DNA from 3 places in the Pseudomonas sp. AC169 genome. Region 1 is predicted to be linked to each of the others. Evidence: riboswitches for the same ligand, from Rfam matches in the RefSeq annotation. Region 1 holds a riboswitch; each other region holds the start of a gene.
The links. A riboswitch is a leader RNA that binds a small molecule or an ion and turns the genes downstream of it on or off. The one in region 1 is predicted to bind cobalamin.
Positions count from the first base shown of each region.

Region 2: it holds a riboswitch for cobalamin, as region 1 does, so the genes downstream of both, ACZZ0G_RS24840 (CbtB domain-containing protein) here and ACZZ0G_RS28935 (TonB-dependent receptor plug domain-containing protein) in region 1, are expected to answer to the same signal.
Region 3: it holds a riboswitch for cobalamin, as region 1 does, so the genes downstream of both, cobO (cob(I)yrinic acid a,c-diamide adenosyltransferase) here and ACZZ0G_RS28935 (TonB-dependent receptor plug domain-containing protein) in region 1, are expected to answer to the same signal.

Region 1 is NZ_OZ409866.1:6,497,187-6,500,454, forward strand. It holds gene ACZZ0G_RS28925 (NADH:flavin oxidoreductase/NADH oxidase family protein) at 1-818, opposite strand, end outside; gene ACZZ0G_RS28930 (MerR family transcriptional regulator) at 895-1,317, opposite strand; cobalamin riboswitch at 1,563-1,768, shown strand; gene ACZZ0G_RS28935 (TonB-dependent receptor plug domain-containing protein) at 1,861-3,268, shown strand, end outside.
Region 2 is NZ_OZ409866.1:5,557,485-5,560,752, reverse strand. It holds gene cobW (cobalamin biosynthesis protein CobW) at 1-430, opposite strand, end outside; cobalamin riboswitch at 530-740, opposite strand; cobalamin riboswitch at 1,440-1,661, shown strand; gene ACZZ0G_RS24840 (CbtB domain-containing protein) at 1,786-1,983, shown strand; gene ACZZ0G_RS24835 (CbtA family protein) at 1,995-2,693, shown strand; gene ACZZ0G_RS24830 (cobalamin biosynthesis protein) at 2,690-3,103, shown strand; gene cobM (precorrin-4 C(11)-methyltransferase) at 3,185-3,268, shown strand, end outside.
Region 3 is NZ_OZ409866.1:4,617,869-4,621,136, forward strand. It holds gene ACZZ0G_RS20740 (PQQ-dependent sugar dehydrogenase) at 1-819, opposite strand, end outside; gene ACZZ0G_RS20745 (hypothetical protein) at 884-1,468, opposite strand; cobalamin riboswitch at 1,633-1,862, shown strand; gene cobO (cob(I)yrinic acid a,c-diamide adenosyltransferase) at 1,944-2,555, shown strand; gene ACZZ0G_RS20755 (cobyrinate a,c-diamide synthase) at 2,552-3,268, shown strand, end outside.

The DNA.
Region 1 (3,268 bases):
CGCCCGTCCCGCGCTTCGCCCTGCATCGCCGGGGCTTCGTAGCTGCCGCCGGACAATTCAACCAGATCCACCCCCAGATTGTTGAGCCATTCGACGACTTGTCGCGCGTCATCGGCGCTGAACCCACCGCGCTGAAAGTCGGCGGAATTGAGTTTCACCGCCACTGCAAACTGCGCAGAAACCAGCGCCCGTACAGCCTTGACGATGTCCAGCAACAGCCGCGCGCGGTTCTCCGGCGAGCCGCCCCACTGGTCCTTGCGCTGATTGGTCAGCGGCGACAGAAACTGACTCAACAGATAGCCATGGGCGGCGTGGATTTCCACGCCAGTGAACCCGGCCTGCTCGCCGAGTTGCGCGCTGCGGGCGAAACGCTGAACGACCTCTGCGATCACACTGGCGGTCATCGCGTGGGGCGTGGTGAAGTGTTTGGACAGGCTGCCCATGCTCAGCGGAACCGCCGACGGCGCCCAGGTTTTCTGCCCGAGATTGGCCTGCATTTGTCGACCGGGATGGTTGATCTGCAACCAGAACTGCGCACCACCGGACCGACCGACCTGCGCCCAACGCTTGAACTTGGCCAATTGCCGGTCATCCTGCAGCACCACGCCGCCCGGCCCGGTCATCGCACGGCCATCGACCATGACGTTGCCGGTGATCAGCAGACCGGCACCGCCGTCGGCCCAGGCTTGATACAGGCGCATCAGTTGTTCAGAGGGCGCCTGATCGGCGTCGGCCATGTTTTCTTCCATGGCGGCTTTGGCGATGCGGTTTTTGAGGGTTGAACCGTTGGGAAGCAACAGGCTGTCGAACACGTTCATGAGGAATCCTCGTTTGGGCGTGCAACAACCATAAGATTAAAGCCAACTTTAAGGTCAAGAGCTTTTTACGAGGCGGTTACTTGAGCTGCGCCGCCTTCTCCTCGCGCATCTGATTGATCAACAACTGCGCGTTGTCCGCACAGCCGACGTCCGCCGGTTTGCTCTCGATGCCATGGATGACGCGCAGCAGTTGCGCCTTGTTGTGCGCGAGGCGTTGCTGGAGCACTTCGATTTCCTCGACCTTGCGCTTGAGCCCGACCAGCATCCCTTCGTGCTGCCAGTCCTGCGCATTCACCGGCAGCAACTGGCGAATTTCCTCCAGGGAAAACCCCGCCGACTGTGCACCGGTGATGATCTGCAGAATCCACTCGGTTTCCGGGGCGTAATCGCGATAGCCGTTAGCCTTGCGCCCGACCGAGTTGATCAGGCCGCTCGCCTCATAGAAGCGGATGCGCGAAGCTGCCAGGCCGCTGATTTTTGCCAGTTCACCGATTTTCATGATTGACCTGAGCCGTAATTGAACTTGAAGTGAACTTTAAACCTTCACCTATCAAACGACCAAGTGCGACCTCGACCTGTTTTTAATGCAGAGCAGAGATCCTGTGGGAGCGAGCTTGCACGCGAAGAGGCCGGGTCAGTTACATCATTGTTGATTGACACTACGCCTTCGCGAGCAAGCTCGCTCCCACAGTGGTTAGAGGAGTACGCACGCATGCAAGTTGACGAACGGTCATCCGAATGTTCAGATGCCGCCCAGTTTCAGGTGTCCCATGCCGCCGTGCATGGGGTGAAACGGGAAACCGGTACGTTCTTTTCGAACAAGTCCGGTGCTGCCCCCGCAACGGTATGCGCGTGATGCTTTCGATACACCACTGTGGCCAGACGACCATGGGAAGGTGAAAGCCTCGATACGCGCGAGCCCGGAGACCGGCCTGAATTGCTGTTTGGCAAAATCCTGCGGTGGGCGGGCATGGGCCGGTATTGGCTGTGCGCGATGCCTTCTCCTGCATGCTCTTCTGCGAAGATCCTTTTCGAGAAGACAATGATTCGACCTTTCAACACTTCTGCTCCAACCCTTCTGTTCGGCTGCCTGTTCAGCCCGCTGCTGCTGGCCGATGACGCGCCACTGGAACTCAATCAACAAATCGTTTCTGCACCGTCGGTGGAGTCCACCACCGTCGCTGATATGGCGAAGTTCGGCAGCAAGGTCGAGATCGTTACCCGCGAGCAGATCGAGCGCGCCGGCCCCAGCGCCGATGTCAGCCGCGTCATGCAGATGTTCATTCCCGGTCTGTATGTAGCACCGAAAAACGGTCCCTTCGACTACGGCACTTATTCGCTGCTCGGTGGGCGCAACGACGATACGCTGATCCTGCTCGACGGCGTGCGCCTGAACAATCGTCTGTACGGCGGCCTCTATCTGGACACGCTGCCGGCCAACGCCATTGAACGCATCGAAGTGCTCAAGGGTGGCCAGAGTCTATTGTTCGGCACTCAGGCCGTTTCCGGCGTGATCAACATCGTCACCCGCAGCCCGCAGTCGCGCAAAGCCGCCGGCGAAGTGAATCTGGGCGTCGACAGCTTTGGCGGTACCACCGAGGATGCGCGGGTCGAGAATATCTTCACTAACGGGTTTGGCGACCTGGGTTTGCTGGCGTACGTCAGCCACAACGTCTCCGACGGCTATCAGCCGTATCGCAACCGCGACATGAAAAACGAGTCCGGGAAGAACCGTGCGTACGAAGTCACCACGTTCGGCGGAAAGGCGATCCAGTCCTTCGGCGACGATGCGCGGCTGGAACTGTTCTACCAATACGCCGACGCCAACCTCGATTTCGCCCGCCCGGTCGACAACCACAAAACCACCAACGATCGTGTACAGCAGATCGCCACGGCGACTTTCGAGCAGACCGTCAACGAGCGCCTGAGCTACTTCGTCAAAGGCCACATCAACGACTGGGACACGCGCTACACCCGCGTCAACAACGTCGAGGGCGGCGGCACCAAAGTCATCAACCACAATGATTACTGGGGTTTCACCGACTGGGGCGTGCAGGCCGAAGGCAAAGCCGAGTTGCCCGGCGGCCATATGCTGGTGTTCGGTACCGACAACCAATGGTTCAAGGGCCAGGACGATGTGCTGATCATCGACAACGACAAGGCCGAAGCCCACGCGTTCTACACGCAACTGCGCCCGCAGATCGACGCCCTGCCCGACTGGCACCCGAGTATCGGCTTGCGCCACGAGGCCATGAGCGGCGGTGACAGCGCCACGGTCGGCATGCTCACTTCGCTGTATGACCTCAACGATAACTGGTCGGTGCGCGGCCAATACGGCAGCGCCTACAAACTGCCGAACGCCGAGCAATTGTTCGTCAACGAACCGGGCGACGAGATCGGCAATCGCAACCTGAAGCCGGAAAAAAGCCGCAACGCGGAGCTGGGTGTCG
Region 2 (3,268 bases), 940 kb from region 1:
CGGCCACGGCCGGGCTGTCGACCACGGTGATCACCGCGTCAACGGTGCAGGCGCTGCGGATTTCCGGCCACTGGAAGGCTTGCACCAGTGGTTTTGGCAGGGCCAGACCCGAGGTTTCGATGAGGATGTGGTCGAGGTCGCCGCGACGGGCAACCAGTTCGCGCATCACCGGGAAGAACTCTTCCTGAACGGTGCAGCACAGGCAGCCGTTGGCCAGTTCGTAAACGCGGCCGGTGGCTTCTTCTTCGGTACAACCGATGGTGCATTGTTTGAGGATTTCACCGTCGATGCCCAACTCGCCAAACTCGTTGACGATCACCGCAATGCGGCGGCCCTGAGCGTTGTCGAGCATGTGTCGCAGCAGCGTGGTCTTGCCCGAGCCGAGGAAGCCGGTGACGATGGTGACGGGAAGTTTGGCCAGTGTTTTCATCGGTATGCCCTTTGGCAAGCGGCGGGCATACGGGACGAGAACCGGCATCGCGCGTGCGCGCCGGAAGCGTTCGCCACCGGATCACCCCGCCCGGTTGTAGTGAGAATCTGTGACGAGGCAGGTCTCCTGGCTGACGGTGTTCAGGCGTGGGCCTGGCGTTTGCTGCGCCTTCCCGCTGGCTCATCGTTTGAGCTGGCAGTGGCGTGGCAGCGAACATCACCGTTCACAGTTGCGGGGGCAGCCGCGGCATTGACCGCGTTCCCTTCTTAGCTTCGGCAACGGCCGAAGAACCTCGAAAGCGCAAGGCTACGCATCGTCTAAGGGTGGGTCAATGGGCGTTGAGCTTTGGTTTTGGGGGCATATCCGTTGCTGCGGGTGCTGCCGCTGGCGGTTTCGCTCTTACAGCGAGTCCCTTTTTCAAACGCCAAAAAGGAACCAAAAGGCTTTGCCCCGGCGTACGGCACTTCGCTGAGGCTCAGTGTTCCCTCGCTACGGTGTCCATCCGAAGGGGCAAAAAATCAAAAGCCAAAGCAAGATCAAAGGCCAGATCAAAAGCCCCTCATCCTAGCCCTCTCCCGGAGGGAGAGGGGACTGACCGCGTGGAATGGAAGAGATACGCCGAATTGGGATACCGAGTCGAACTCAGATTCTGAAAGGCCCACCATCGGCTCCCTCTCCCTCGGGAGAGGGCTGGGGTGAGGGGCTGCAACAACGCAAATCAAAAGCCGAACACCCGCGCTCTTCACCACTCAATAGGCCGAGTGTCAGCTCGCCTGCTCTTGATCTTGATCCACAGGCGACATCGGAAGGCTGAGTGGAGGGATCGATCCCGCAGCGAAGGAACCCCGAGCCCCAGCGATCGGGCCGAACGTCAGGGCGAAGACCTTTGGGTTACTTTTTTTGGGGGCGTTTGCCAAAAGTGACCCGCCGCAAGGGCGGACCGTAACCAGCAACACCCGCAGCAACGGATCCACCCACAAAATTGACTAAAATCCCCAACCCATGCTCTCCTACACACCTTGTTACGGGTGCCCTTCACAGGGTGAAACGGGAAACCGGTGAATCATGTGCTTTACTCAAGCCCATGTCAGTCCGGTGCTGCCCCCGCAACGGTAAGCGAGCGAAGCGTCAAAACCACTGTGCCCGTGCGGCATGGGAAGGTGACGCTTGCAGGTCGGCCTGACGCCAACCCCTCGTGAGCCCGGAGACCGGCCCGCAACACACAGCCCGCATTTGTGCGGTGCTGAACATAACAAACCCGCGGTGGGCGGGCGCTGTTCGAACCTCTGCGAGCCCGACCCGCAGGGGTTTTCATGCGCTCTATATCACCCGCTGACACTCCAGAGGGAAGCGCCATGTCGATCATCAGCAGCACCGGCAGCAACACGGACAAAATTTCCAGCACCACCACCCTGAGCCAACGCCTGAGCGCCGCGATCTTCGCGTCGATTCTCGGCGCCAGCCTGGTCTACTTCGCCGGTTTCTCGCACATCGAAGCGGTACACAACGCCGCCCACGATACCCGCCACAGCGCCGCGTTCCCGTGCCACTGAGACCTGCCGACATGATCAAGCGTATTGCGCAAACCGCAGGTTTCACCGGCCTGCTGGCCGCCCTGCTCCTCACCCTGCTGCAAAGCTTCTGGGTTTCGCCGCTGATTCTGCAAGCGGAAACCTTTGAGAAGTCCGAGCCGGTGGCGGTTCACGAACACGCCGCCGGCGCCGCTGCACACACCCACGATGCCGAAGCCTGGGAACCGGAAGACGGCTGGCAGCGTGTCGTCTCGACCACGGGCGGCAATCTGGTCGTAGCCGTCGGTTTCGCCCTGATGCTCGCAGGCCTCTACACCCTGCGTGCGCCGACCAAAACCTCGCAAGGTCTGCTCTGGGGTCTGGCCGGTTATGCGACATTCGTACTGGCACCGACGATGGGCCTGCCACCTGAATTGCCGGGCACTGCCGCCGCTGATCTGGCCTCACGACAAATCTGGTGGATTGGCACTGCCGCGTCGACCGCTGTCGGTCTGTCGCTGATCGCGTTCAGCCGTCACTGGTTGATGAAGATCCTCGGTGTGGCCATCCTCGCTGTGCCCCACGTGATCGGCGCACCGCAGCCGGAAGTGCATTCGATGCTCGCCCCCGAGGCATTGGAAGCTCAGTTCAAAATTGCTTCGCAGTTAACCAACGTAGCGTTCTGGCTGGCCTTGGGCCTGATCAGCGCCTGGTTGTTCCGCCGCAAAAGCGATGGTCAATACCACGCATGACCAATGACCGCGCAGCGCCGACCTTCGTGGTCGGCCTGGGCTGCCAGCGCGGTTGCCCGGCCACCACGTTGCGTGCGCTACTCGATCAGGCGCTACAGGCACATCGCATCGACCTTGAAGCGGTCAAGGCCTTGGCCAGTATCGACTTGAAGCGCGACGAGCCGGGCCTGCAGGAACTTGCTGCACAACTGGCCTTGCCCTTGCTGTACTTCAGCAGTGAAGAATTGGCCAGTTACCAGCAACGGCTCAGTCACCATTCGCAGATCGCCTACGAACGCACCGGTTGCTACGGCGTCGCCGAAAGTGCCGCTCTGGCCCTCGCCGAACAGCTGATTCAGGCCCCGGCAAAATTGCTGATTTCCCGGCAAAAATACGCTCAGGCCACGTTGGCATTGGCCGGCGCCGCGTAAAGTCCCGATAATCCCCGCTATTGATCATGAGCGTTGCTCATCTGCAACGCGGTAATGCCCTCTTTTACTCAGGATTCAACGATGACCGTCTACTTCATCGGCGCCGGCCCCGGCGACCCGGAATTGATCACCGTCAAAGGCCAGCGGCTGATCCGTAGCTGCCCG
Region 3 (3,268 bases), 1.9 Mb from region 1:
CAGCGCGCCGCTGGTGGGTTCCCAGGCCAGGCCATTGGGGTTGCGGATGCCCGAGGCGAAGATGCGGTGATTACCGGTCGCCCGATCGACTTCCCAGATCGCTGCGCGGCCTTCTTCTTTATCCAGACCATTTTCGCCAACGTTGCTGTTCGAGCCGACCGTCACGTACAGCTTGCTGCCGTCCTTGCTGGCGATGACGTTTTTGGTCCAGTGATGATTCAGCGTCCCACCGGGCAGATCGACAACCTTGATCGGCTGCGACTTGATCTCGGTCGCGCCGGGCTCGTAGTTGAAGCGCAGCAGTCGATCGGTATCGGCGACGTACAGGTCATTGCCGACCAGGGTCATGCCGAATGGCGAGTTGAGGTTCTGCAGAAACACCGTACGCGTCTCGGCCACGCCATCGTGATCGGCGTCACGCAGCAAAGTGATGCGATTCGGGCTCGGTACGCCAGCGCCAGCCTTGCCCATGACTTTCTTCATCACCCAGCCACGAATGCCGCTGCTGTCATCCGGCTTTGGCGGGGCATTGGTTTCCGCCACCAGTACGTCGCCGTTGGGCAGCACATAGAGCCAGCGCGGATGGTCGAGGCCTTCGGCGAATGCTGCGACTTGGGTGCCGGCGGCCGCTGTCGGTTTACTGCCCTCGGGCCAGCCGATCGCCGGGGCGATGTTCACTGTCGGGATCAGGGTCTTGTTCGGTTCGGGCAGTTTCGGTGACGGGCCGGTGCCGTCGGAGACTTGCAGGCTGGAGGTTTCACCGCAGGCGGCGAGTCCTCCGGCGAAGGCGATGACAAAAACGAGTTGGGGCTTGCGCATTGCTGATCTTCCCTATGAATGCATTCTTAATCATAGAGGAGGGCGCAAGCCCGATGGTTCAACCTCAGCCGCGGGCTTCCTTGAACAGCACGGCAATGCCTGGGTGATAGTTGCCGGCTTCGCTGCGCAATTTGCGGTAGGCGTAGGGGAAATACCAGGCGACGGCGCAGGTGTGTTCCTTCTGCAGGTCGTCGACCATGTCCTGCAGCTCTTCGGGGCTGGCGCTGTGCTGGGCTTTTTGCGGTGCGACGAACAGGCAGCCGAGCTTGAGATCGCTGGCATAGCTGATGCGCTTGGCGTCGCTGGTGATGTCGAGCAGGGCTTGGGTCAGATTTAGATTCGTGACTCGTGGCCAGCGTTGCGTGGCCTGAATAAAGGCGCGATCTTCGGCGCTGGCGAGAAACAGATCGGCGCGGGCATTGCGCTCGCCTTCTTCATTCTGTTTGCGCGTGGCAGTGTCGTTCAAAGTCACCAGCTCGGCCATCCAGGCCGCCGCCGAGAGCAATCCGAGATTGGCTTTCTCGTCATGCCAGTAAGGGGTATCGCTGTCGCCGCGCACGGCGTTGTAGCGGTCGATACAGTCAAACCAGCGTTCAAGCACCGGGCGCAGGAATTCCAGGCGCGGGTTGCTGATGATCATGCCTTGCATCGTCATCATCCTTTATTGTTGTGGTGGGCTTTTCGGGAAAAAGCATGGCTCTTTGATATCATTTGTATCAGTGTGGCACAAGATTGGCGCCGGATAATTGATCGACGGCAGTTATTCGCCCGCTGGCCGCCTCTTTAATTGACGCTCCACCCCCAACCCTCTAACCTTCGCGGCTTGTTTCAGGTGCTCTGTGACCGGTGTCGACAGAGTGAAACAGGGAAGCCGGTGAGGGTTGTCTTCAAGCGAAGAACCACCACGATCCCGGCGCTGCCCCCGCAACGGTAAATGAGTGAAAACTGCGCCTTGAGCCACTGCCTCGAAAGAAGCGGGAAGGCGCGCAGTCAGGCCAACGCCGCTCATGAGCCCGGAGACCGGCCTGATCCATCCAGCGGCATCACGGTGGGCGATGCCAGGCTTTTTGCCGTCTATTCTTGTGCCTGCCCGCCGTTATCCAGCCTCAACGGAGAGCTCCCCCATGACTGATTCCCCCGAGCGCGACGAACGCCATCTGGCGCGTATGCAGCGCAAAAAAGCCGTGATCGACGAACGCATCGCCAACTCGCCTGACGAGTGCGGCCTGGTGCTGGTGCTGACCGGCAACGGCAAAGGCAAAAGCAGCTCGGCGTTCGGCATGCTCGCCCGCGCCATGGGCCACGGCATGCAGTGCGGCGTGGTGCAGTTCATCAAGGGGCGTAACAGCACCGGCGAAGAATTGTTTTTCCGCCGCTTCCCCGAACAGGTTCGCTTCCATGTGATGGGCGAGGGCTTCACTTGGGAAACCCAGGATCGTAAGCGCGACATCGCCGCCGCCGAAGCCGCGTGGGCAGTCTCGCGGGAACTACTGCGCGACCCGTCGATCGGTCTGGTGGTGCTCGATGAACTGAACATCGCCCTTAAACACGGCTACCTCGATCTCGATCAGGTGCTCAGCGATCTGCAGGCGCGTCCGCCGATGCAGCACGTAATCGTCACCGGTCGCGCGGCCAAGCCGGAAATGATCGAGATGGGCGACACGGTCACCGAAATGGGCATGCTCAAACACGCCTTCCAGGCCGGCATCAAAGCGCAGAAAGGCGTCGAACTTTGAATCAACCACGTCACTGCCCGGCGGTACTCATCGCCGCGCCGGCCTCCGGTCAGGGCAAGACCACCGTCACCGCCGCACTGGCCCGTTTGCATCGCAATCAGGGGCGTAAAGTACGCGTGTTCAAATGCGGCCCGGACTTTCTCGATCCGATGATCCTCGAGCGCGCCAGCGGTGCACCGGTGTATCAACTGGACATGTGGATGGTCGGCGAGCAGGAAAGTCGTCGTCTGTTGTGGGAAGCCGCCGCCGAGGCGGATCTGATTCTGATCGAAGGCGTGATGGGCCTGTTTGACGGCACGCCGTCGAGCGCTGATCTGGCGCGGCATTTCGGTGTGCCAGTGCTCGGCGTGATTGATGGGACGGCCATGGCGCAGACCTTTGGTGCGTTGGCGCTGGGCTTGGCCAAATATCAGCCGGATCTGCCGTTTGCCGGCGTGCTGGCCAATCGTGTTGGCACCTTGCGCCATGCGCAGTTGCTCGAAGGCAGTCTCACTGAAGGTTTGCGTTGGTACGGCGCGTTGTCCCGCGAGACCGGTATTGAACTGCCGAGTCGCCATCTCGGTCTGGTCCAGGCCAGCGAATTGAATGATCTCGATGTGCGCCTCGACGCCGCTGCCGATGCCCTCGCCAGCAGTTGCGAGGTAGCGCTGCCACCGGCCGTGGAATTTGCCGCGCCTGACGTCATCGCTGTCGAGCCACTGCTGAAGAATGTG